One region of the Ferdinandcohnia sp. QZ13 genome, then DNA from elsewhere that is predicted to be linked to it. Evidence: riboswitches for the same ligand, from Rfam matches in the RefSeq annotation. Region 1 holds a riboswitch; each other region holds the start of a gene.
What was found. Region 1 has a riboswitch for thiamine pyrophosphate ahead of RGU12_RS01490 (3-oxoacyl-ACP reductase). Riboswitches for the same ligand answer to the same signal wherever they lie in the genome.
Positions count from the first base shown of each region.

Region 2: another riboswitch for thiamine pyrophosphate. It lies ahead of thiT (energy-coupled thiamine transporter ThiT); the one in region 1 lies ahead of RGU12_RS01490 (3-oxoacyl-ACP reductase).
Region 3: another riboswitch for thiamine pyrophosphate. It lies ahead of tenA (thiaminase II); the one in region 1 lies ahead of RGU12_RS01490 (3-oxoacyl-ACP reductase).

Region 1 covers NZ_JAVIVW010000001.1:291,983-295,274, forward strand. Annotated here, with positions in the region: gene RGU12_RS01480 (hypothetical protein) at 102-233, shown strand; gene RGU12_RS01485 (DNA alkylation repair protein) at 349-1,011, shown strand; TPP riboswitch at 1,076-1,182, shown strand; gene RGU12_RS01490 (3-oxoacyl-ACP reductase) at 1,275-2,036, shown strand; gene thiW (energy coupling factor transporter S component ThiW) at 2,058-2,561, shown strand; gene RGU12_RS01500 (Na+/H+ antiporter NhaC family protein) at 2,600-3,292, opposite strand, start outside.
Region 2 covers NZ_JAVIVW010000015.1:1,973,583-1,976,874, forward strand. Annotated here, with positions in the region: gene RGU12_RS23510 (DHH family phosphoesterase) at 1-699, opposite strand, end outside; gene RGU12_RS23515 (YybS family protein) at 727-1,656, opposite strand; TPP riboswitch at 1,883-1,984, shown strand; gene thiT (energy-coupled thiamine transporter ThiT) at 2,060-2,626, shown strand; gene rpsR (30S ribosomal protein S18) at 2,713-2,952, opposite strand; gene ssb (single-stranded DNA-binding protein) at 3,002-3,292, opposite strand, start outside.
Region 3 covers NZ_JAVIVW010000001.1:10,434-13,725, forward strand. Annotated here, with positions in the region: gene RGU12_RS00040 (DUF3231 family protein) at 1-341, opposite strand, end outside; gene RGU12_RS00045 (YidH family protein) at 471-857, shown strand; gene trmL (tRNA (uridine(34)/cytosine(34)/5-carboxymethylaminomethyluridine(34)-2'-O)-methyltransferase TrmL) at 953-1,423, shown strand; TPP riboswitch at 1,545-1,645, shown strand; gene tenA (thiaminase II) at 1,748-2,428, shown strand; SAM riboswitch class I at 2,552-2,658, shown strand; gene RGU12_RS00060 (carboxymuconolactone decarboxylase family protein) at 2,824-3,292, shown strand, end outside.

The DNA.
Region 1 (3,292 bases):
TTAATAATCTTGAATATTTTTTTGAAAAGTAAGCACATTTTCGTTTCCCCTTCATATACTACTTATTGTGTGAGAAAACTGTTAGAAGGGAAGTACGGAAGATGAGCAACGAGATTAAAACAACTGTTTCAAATGATTACAAAGACAAAGAGGGCTACAAAGTAATCGAAGTAAACCTTAACAATCCAACAGAAAATTTATTTGCTGTTGTTACTCCTATAAAGATGCAGTAATGTACTCTAAATACTATCTTTTCGTACGTATTCTACATAGAAAAGATGGTATTTTTTATTTTGCTTATAAAAGGTAATAAAGTACAATAAAGGAAACGTACTAAGGGAGTATGATATGAACGAATTAAATAAACTTGTTGAATTATTTGAATCTAATAGAAATGAAGAAAATGCAGAACCAATGAAGAAATATATGAAAAACCTTTTCCCATTCCTTGGAATAAAAGCACCATTAAGAAGACAATTAATGCGTGACTTTTATAAAGAAACAGGTATTTTACAGCAAGAAATTAATCTTGAGCTTGTCAAACAATTGTGGATGAAAGAAGAACGCGAATATCAATATGCAGCTTTAGACTATTTAGTCAGGTCTTTAAAGAAAATAAATAGCAGCCATTTGCTATTTATAGAGAATCTCATTATCACAAAATCTTGGTGGGATACGGTCGATGTTCTTGCCCCACATCTTATTGGAAAAATCGCAAAAGATACACCCAGCATAATTGAGGAAAGAATTGAAATATGGGCATTTAGTGACAACATATGGCTAAAACGTTCATCGGTATTATTTCAATTAAAATATAAACTAGAAACAAATGAAACATACCTATACAAATACATAAGAGCCAATGCAGATAGTAAGGAATTTTTCATTCAAAAGGCAATCGGTTGGGCATTAAGGGAATATTCAAAGACGAACCCAGATTCAGTTCGTGAATTTATAAATGAAAAAACATTGGCGAAGTTGAGCGTTAGAGAGGGGAGTAAATATATTTAAAGGCTGGTATTCAAATACCTTTACATTTTTGTCCTAACCTACTATGCTTATAGAAAGAATATTCGCAAACTACTAGGGGTGCCCGATTGGGCTGAGAGAAAAACGGACGTTTTTTAACCCTTTGGACCTGATCCGGGTAATACCGGCGGAGGAAAGTAGAGTGGAAAACTTCCATTTTTTCTTGCTACCTAAGTCAGGTCCATTTATGTGGGTCTGGCTTTTTTTGCGTATTTCTTATCTTACCATATTAGGAGGCTACTAGAATGAAGTTACAAAATCAGGTTGTTCTCGTTACCGGTGGTGCACGTGGACTAGGAAAGGAAATTGTAAAAGGATTTGTAAATGAAGGAGCGAAAGTGGTTATCAATTACTTCAAAAGCGAAGCCAAAGCTCATTCTCTAAAAGAAGAAATTGGTGAAAACGCGCTTGCGATTCAAGCTGATGTGAGAAATCGTGAACAGGTAGAGAACTTATTTATTGAAGCGAAAAAGCATTTTGATCAACCTATAACAACAGTTGTTAATAACGCTTTAATAAATTTCCGTTTTGACCCAATTACTAGAAAAAACGCAGAAGATATATCTTGGGAGGATTATCACACACAGCTTGAAGGTGCAATACGAGGAGCTTTACATACGACTCAGGCTGCGGTTACTGACATGAAGGAATTAGGCTTTGGTCGAATCGTGACAATTGGTACGAATCTCTTCCAAAACCCTGTCGTTGCTTATCATGATTACAACACCAGTAAGGCAGCACTTTTAGGATTTACTCGGAACATGGCAAAAGACCTTGGTGCATATGGCATTAACGTTAACATGATATCAGGAGGTTTACTTCAAACAACAGATGCAAGTTCAGCAACTTCTGAAGAGGTTTTCCAATTAATTAAGAATTCTACACCCCTTCAAAAAGTCACTACACCAGAGGATGTTGCGAATGCGGTTCTTTTCTTTGCATCACCATGGAGTAAAGGAGTAACTGGGCAGAACCTTGTCGTTGATGGTGGATTAGTAATGGACTAACAATTCAAAGGAGGATTCACAATGAATAAAACTTTAAAAATGACAATCACAGCGATGTTTGTCGCAATAGGAACAGTTACAAGCCATTTGTTTGCGATACCAATCGGATTTACAAAAGTGTTTCCAATGCAGCATTTTATTAATGTATTGTCGGCAGTCATTTTGGGTCCAGCATACGCAGTACTTCAAGCTTTTTCAGTATCTTTACTTCGAAACATGCTTGGTACGGGTTCGTTATTTGCCTTTCCAGGAAGTATGATTGGAGCATTTTTAGCAGCCTATTTATATTCAAAAACAAAGAAAGCTTCTATGGCAATGACCGGTGAAATTGTCGGAACTGGACTATTGGGTGCGATGGCTTGCTATCCAATCGCCACACTCATTCTTGGTCAAGATGCTGCGCTTTTTGGATTCGTACCATCGTTTATTTTTAGCTCAATTGCAGGTTCTATCTTTGGGTTTATTATTGTTGGCATTGTATTAAAAAACCCTGCCTTTAAAACATATCAAGAACGAAACCTTTAACATCGGAAAAAGACTAAACATTTAGCGTTTAGTCTTTTTTAAATCATTAAACCACCTGCGATATATAGAGCTGTTGCAAGGATGCCACCTATGGTTGAAACTTTTAATTTGTATTGAGCATAGTCAACTAGGTCCAGATCTAAAATCGATGCTGTTGTAATGGTTGTATCACCAAGAGGGGAAGTCAACGCCCCAAATGCTCCACTCGCAAAAACAGCTCCAACGGTTAATGGGATCGAGGCACCTGTCGACAAAGCTAGCGCTATCCCAAGCGGCATAAATAAGCCCCACGTTCCCCATGAGGACCCAATAAAATAGCCAACAACAGAGCCGATAATAAAAATCGTTGCAGGAGTCAAAAAACCGGGTAGAAATGAACCTAGGGTTGAACTAATAAATACAGAAAAACCGAGTTCCTCTGCTGATAAAGTTAGGGCCCATATTAAGATAAGGAGGCTTATCGCCTGCATCATTTGATTCCCGCCATCGTAAAAATGATACATAATCTCATGTAATTTCTGTTTTCGAATCACATAAAAGACAAATGTAAAAACGAGGGTGATGAACACAGCTAATAGCATCACAAAAGTAGCATCAGCCATCGAAAATGCTTCAAAAACCGTTTCGGCTCCGAGTGATTTGCCATCCTCCCATAGTAGGTAAAGCGATAATCCTAACAATAGAAATACTGGAACTATTAAATTCCAAGGCTGAGCTTTTACAAGCGATAA
Region 2 (3,292 bases), on a different contig from region 1:
TTCATTCAACACAGCGATAAAGCGCTCAGACGAAGTCCTCTTTAAAAAGACACCATGCTCATTCGCCCATTCATTCAGTATGGATGTGACTTGGCTATTTAATGAACTCTTTCGTTGATCATCCATCCCTTGGGTTACTTCATCATAGTTATCTAAAAAGATAATCCCTAAAACAGTCCGCTCAGCCTCATACAATTGCACAATTTCCATTTGTTCAGTTACATCAAAGAAATAAAGTAAACGTTCTTCTCTCTTTATGATGACCTTAAATTTCTGCTCATTTAATGTAATTGTCTCACTTTCGATTTCTTGTTGAATTAAGGGAACAATCAGTTCCTCAACATCATAAAGTGATCTACCTACCAGCGTATCTGCGTCAAGAAAGTTCGATAAGTAGGCGTTAGCCCACTCTACCTGAAACTCCTCATTATAAAGCAAGATCCCAATCGGCATTTCCATTAACGCTTCTTCGCCAACTTTTTTTAAGCGATACGAAAGGGTCGAGATATAATGCTCCATTTCCTTTTTTAGAATCGAGTTTGCTTTTAATAAAAAATACACAATAAATCCAAGGAGCAGAAAACATGCTAACCCAATCATCCAATGAAAAAAAATGAGAATTGCACTAAAAACACTTGTAAGAACAAGCAATGCATAAATAGGATAGCGAAATAACTTCCTTTTGTAAAAGTCTGGCATGTAATTTTCAGCTCCTAAAGCTTTGTTTTACTTCTTTCCACTAATTCGATTTCTCAGTTGAAACCCTAAGTCAATTATACCTAAGATTCGAATAATATAAAGGAGAAATGGTGTTAAGATTGTCAGTATAATTGGCACAGCCTTTGTAATTCCTTTTTGATGACAGAAATAATAAATGAGCGACAAGCCTTGAATCACCATGAACAACTGCAGAACAAAAAAGAGATTTAAAAAGGCGGTATACCCAAACGTGCCCTTTTCCAGTTCAACAAAGCTAAAAAGTAAAATTAGTAAGTAATACCACAAAATACTCTTAGGGAAATTAATTTCACGGAAAGGTGGGAATGGATTCAATTTTACTTGAAGTCGGACAAGCACCGGTTTCATGGCTACGACCGTAACAAAGGCTAAAATCATCGAAAACAAAACAAACATACTTGGGATCATGTATTGCATCATGTTAATCGAATCTTCAAGCCTTGCAATGACTTCTTTATTCACTTCGCCCCCTGTTGCCCTCATTATACTCTCTGCCATGGCAAAAGATTCCCGCGAGCTCTCTCGAATCATGTCATATACATCAATTTGCAGAACTATTATAGCTGTAACATACAGGAGCACGATTGAGAACAAGTACGATAAACAGGAGCCTAGAAATAGCTCGATACCGCTTCTTCCCCGATTAATCAATTCACCTAGTAAGATTCCTGTAATTCCAAACGTAACCGTATGTATAATCCCCATAACCGAACCTAATAGACCGGATAATAAAAAGGCAATTAGTATAAATAACAATGACTGCTTTACCCTATATTTCACAGTAAACAAGATAAATGGTATGGGTAAAAGGAATGAAAGTGCTGTTCCAAGTAGTGGGATATATAAAGTAAGAAGTAACAGTACACTATATACCGCTAGCAGCATGGCGCCTTCTGTTAAATTTTTAGCGTTTTTCACCTTTTCACCTCAACTTAGATGACCCTTGTAAACATGAGCCTATTTTTACAATCACTTTCTATTTTAAAGATTTACTAGAAAGTCTTCAACTTTTGGACTTCTACAGGATGGGTTACTTCGATGTTGACACCGGATGTTCAGTCTTTTGTTGAAGTTCCTCTGTAAACTAAAACTTTTTGTTTTACTTTTCCCTATTTTCTATTATGATAGTAATTAAATGAATAAACGTAACCACAAGGGGAGCAATTTTGCTGAGAGTGAACATTAAAGTTCAGACCCTTCGAACCTGTTAGTTAATGCTAGCGTAGGGATGTGAGAGTTACCTGTGAACTTATACTTTTATTAAAGTTGTTCTCCTTTGGGGTGCGTTTTTTTTACAACATACTTCAAGGGGGATTTTTTTATGAGAAGCACAAGATTACAAGCAATGATTGAAGCCGCAATTTTTGCTGCCTTAGCACTAGTGTTGGATTTACTTCCATCGATTGACATTACTCCAGCCATATCTATTTCATTTGCAATGGTCCCTGTTTTTATTATTGCTTTAAGATGGGGTATAAAAATTGGAATGTTATCTGGTTTGTTATGGGGATTACTGCAGTTAGTATTTGACCCATGGATTGTACACCCTGTTCAAGCCATTATGGAATATATCATTGCCTTTTCGTTCATTGGATTAGGAGGAATTTTCAAATCAATCGTACAGGAAAGTTTAAAAAACAACCAGAAATCAAAAGCACTGATTGCCATTACCTTTGCAATATTTATTGGTAGTCTTGCACGCTATTTCTGGCACTTCCTAGCTGGCTTTATCTTTATTGAATATTTTGCACCAGAAATTGAAAACCCAGTTTGGTATTCCTTCACCTTCAACGGAATAACAATGCTAGCAACATTCGTTTTATGTACAATCGTACTATCGATCCTAATCATTGCTTCACCACGTTTTATCGTACTAAAACAAAAATAGGAACCATAGGGACGGTTCTCGCGGTTCCTTTAAAAACAAGATGTAAAAAAAGCGATGACCGCATTGACGATCATCGCTTTTCTTTATTATTCACCAGATACATATGGTAATAATGCCATTTGACGAGCACGTTTAATAGCAACAGTTAATTTACGTTGGTATTTTGCGCTTGTACCAGTTACACGACGAGGTAAGATTTTACCACGCTCAGAAACGAATTTTTTTAGTAAATCTACTTCTTTGTAATCGATGTGTGTAATTCCATTAGCTGTGAAGTAACACACTTTACGACGCTTTGCACGTCCACCTTTACGTCCGCCTGCCATTGATTTTCCCTCCTTTTTTAGTTTTTAATTTATACGATTGACTTACAAGTTAGAACGGAAGATCGTCATCTGAAATATCGATAGGCTGTCCATCATTTGCAAATGGATCTTGGTCTACTCTTGTAGGTCCTTGGTTTTGATTCGGGTTCTGACTCTGTCCAAATGGAGAGTATCCACCTTGGCCACCGCCTTGGTTTCCACCCTGGTTGCCACCATAGCCACCTTGATTACCACCATAGCCTCCGCCATTATTGCCACCAAAGTTACCTCCACCGCTGCGCTGTTGGTCATTTGCATTTCGAGGTTCAAGGAATTGAACACTCTCTGCTACAACCTCAGT
Region 3 (3,292 bases), 280 kb from region 1:
TAAGCGGTTAATCCATGGATCGTCATAATATAGGAATAAAATAGTAAAAATTGATCTGAGAACAGTCGAGGTGCGTTAACATTTACGTCACTCTTAGTAAATCCAATTGGAAGTTTGAAATTAGCACTTTTTAAGAATTTGCTGATTTTCGTAATATGGCTTTCAGCTAACTGTAAGGAACGTTCTAAAATAGGTTTAATCTCTTTGTTATCAACAATGTTAAGAAAATATTTGTATACACATATAGCCATACTATCACCCATATACTGAAGCCACAGTGCGGATACTTCGGCAGCGGTTAAACTGTTGGTCTTGTTTTTACTTTCCTTAAAGATACCCAAAAAATATACCTCCGATTTTATCAATTAATATACTTGTGTTATTTTATGGAATGTAGCTAGGAATTAAACACTGATAACCGAATTACTATTTTAAGAAGGTTTAAACTCAAGTATAAAGAGAGTGATGTTATGAATAGAGATAACCCGAAAAAAGTGGAGAACAATCAAACGGTGGATTCTACATACATTCAGCAGCATCTTGCGAATGAACGAACATTTTTAGCATGGGTAAGAACGGCAATTGCGATTATTGGGGTTGGCTTCCTTGTAACGAATTTGCATTTTACAATGAAAACCAACCTTTCTCCATTGAGGGATCTATTAGCTAATGTTATTGGTCTATTTTCAGTGGGGATCGGCATTCTGACAATTATTATGGCTATGATTGCCTATATGAGAAAAATTAATGCGATTAATAACCAGACATTCCGTACACCCAAAACCACGGTGCTTACCCTTGGGATTTTTGTCATAACGATTGCAGTCGTCTTTGGAATTTACTTTGTGATTTTGTAAGGACTAACTAGGTATAACAAACTTTTCTAAAGTACCTCTGTTCTCGGTCTCTATGCTATAATTTGGAGGGAAATCATAATTAGGAGTGACCATTCTTGGCAATACATGTTGTACTTTATCAACCAGATATTCCGGCTAATACCGGAAATATTGCACGTACTTGTGCGGCAACGGATACAGCCTTACATTTAATCCGACCACTTGGCTTTTCAACAGATGAAGAAATGATAAAACGAGCGGGATTCGATTTCTGGCATTCTGTAAATATCACGTACTATGATTCATTAGATGACTTTTTTTCGAGAAATCAAGGTGAGTTTTACTATATTGAAACGTTTGGCGAAAAAACACATTCAGCCTTTGATTTCAGCGATGTTTCAAAAGAACATTATTTTATGTTTGGAAAAGAAACCACTGGATTACCAAAAGATTTACTAGAAAAACATAAAAATCACTTTTTGAGAATTCCTATGAATCAACATGTTCGATCCCTTAACCTTTCAAATACAGCTGCGATATTGGTATATGAGGCATTAAGACAACAAGGATATCCGAATTTGAAATAAGAAATCTTCCGTCTAGGAGTATTTTTTGTTTGCTTGCACATAGAAAGGCTGGTAATCTTTCAAGCATTTGCTTATTTTCACTGGCTATGTTTAACTAATAGATAGTAACTTAATAATCTAACAATTCGACTAGGGGAGCATGTATTTGCTGAGAGATAGAAATATCGACCCTTTGAACCTGATCTAGGTAACACTAGCGTAGGGAAGTGGAGTTGGTATTTGTCGTGTTTACGATGATATATTGCCGAACCCATTCCTAGTCACTAGTGATGGGTTTTGTTTTTTTATCTCCCCTAATGTCAAAAGTAGAGAGGGGAAATGAAAATGAGTCATTTATTTACAGATCGTTTATGGAATCGAGTAGAACCGATATGGAATTCGTATTTGGAACATCCTTTTGTCAAAGGGATAGGCGAGGGCTGGTTGGAAAAGGAAAAATTTAAGCATTATATGAAACAAGATTATGTGTATTTAATTGAGTATAGCCGTCTATTTGCGATAGGAAGTGCAAAAGCTCCCGATTTAAAAACAATGTCCATTTTTGCAAATCTTTTACATGGTACGCTTGAGGTGGAGATGGATCTTCATCGTCAATATGCTGCGAAATTTGGTATCTCTCATGAAGAACTTGAGGACACCAAGCCCGCAGCAACTACCACTTCCTACACAAGCTACATGCTGAACGTCGCCCATCTTGGGGGTGTTGAAAATGTTGTCGCAGCGGTCCTTACTTGTGCATGGAGTTATAATTTTATCGGAAAAGAGCTCGTAAAATGGCCAGGAGCCATCGAACATGAATTTTATGGAGAATGGGTTAAAATGTATGCATCCGATGAATTTACGAAGTTATCCGATGATTGTAAAACCCTTCTCAATGAAATGGCTAGTGAAAAATCTGAACGAGAACTAGCAACACTTGAAGAAATTGTGGTCAAAACAAGCATGTACGAATACATGTTTTGGGATATGGCGGAAGATTTAGAGGAGTGGCCTATTAATCTATAAGTGTTAAATCTTGAAACTCGATAGAGAGATATGTTTTCGAAATAATCCAATATTTCTGTTGACAAGCTTTTGTCCATTCATGTAAGGTAGTAAATAATAAATTCCTAACTTAAATACGATTTTCTCTTATCAAGAGTCGGGGGAGGAACCTGGTCCGTTGATCCCGCAGCAACCGTTACGATTTGTATCAAGGTGCTAATTCCAGCAAGCAAATGCTTGAAAGATGAGTGTGGACGTACAAAAAGCCTCTTCCTCATCGGAAGAGGCTTTTTTGAATTTTATATGTTTCACTTAACGAACATTAGGTATCCACATTATACAAAACTAAGTAAGTTGATGTGAAAAATCGTATTTTAATTGTGGAAAATACCCAATACCCAAGGGAGAGATGCAAAATGACAGTAACAAAATCAGATAGCTTGTACAAAAAGGAATACTTCGGAAGACTTCCAGAATTGAAACAATATGCTCCAGAGATCTTTCAATCTTTCATCAAATTTGATAGCCAAGCTTTAGCAGCGGGTCGACTTTCAGTGAAACAAAAAGAACTGATAGCCGTGGCGGTCGCACATATCACAGGTTGTCCATATTGCATTGAGTTACATGTTGGTAATGCCAAAAAGAATGACTCAACGAAAGAGGAAGTGGCAGAAGCTATTTTTGTTGCGACTGCATTAAAGGCTGGTTCATCTTTAGCCCATGGAGTGAATGCACTCAACGCTTATGATGGAAATGGCGATGAAGAGCTGTATAAGGCATCCTATTTTGCTAGACTGAAAGAATTTGCGGCCTTGAGTGGAGAGGCATTTAAAGCATTTATAGATTTTGACAGTAAGTCGCTCAAAGCGCAAAACTTAACAGAAA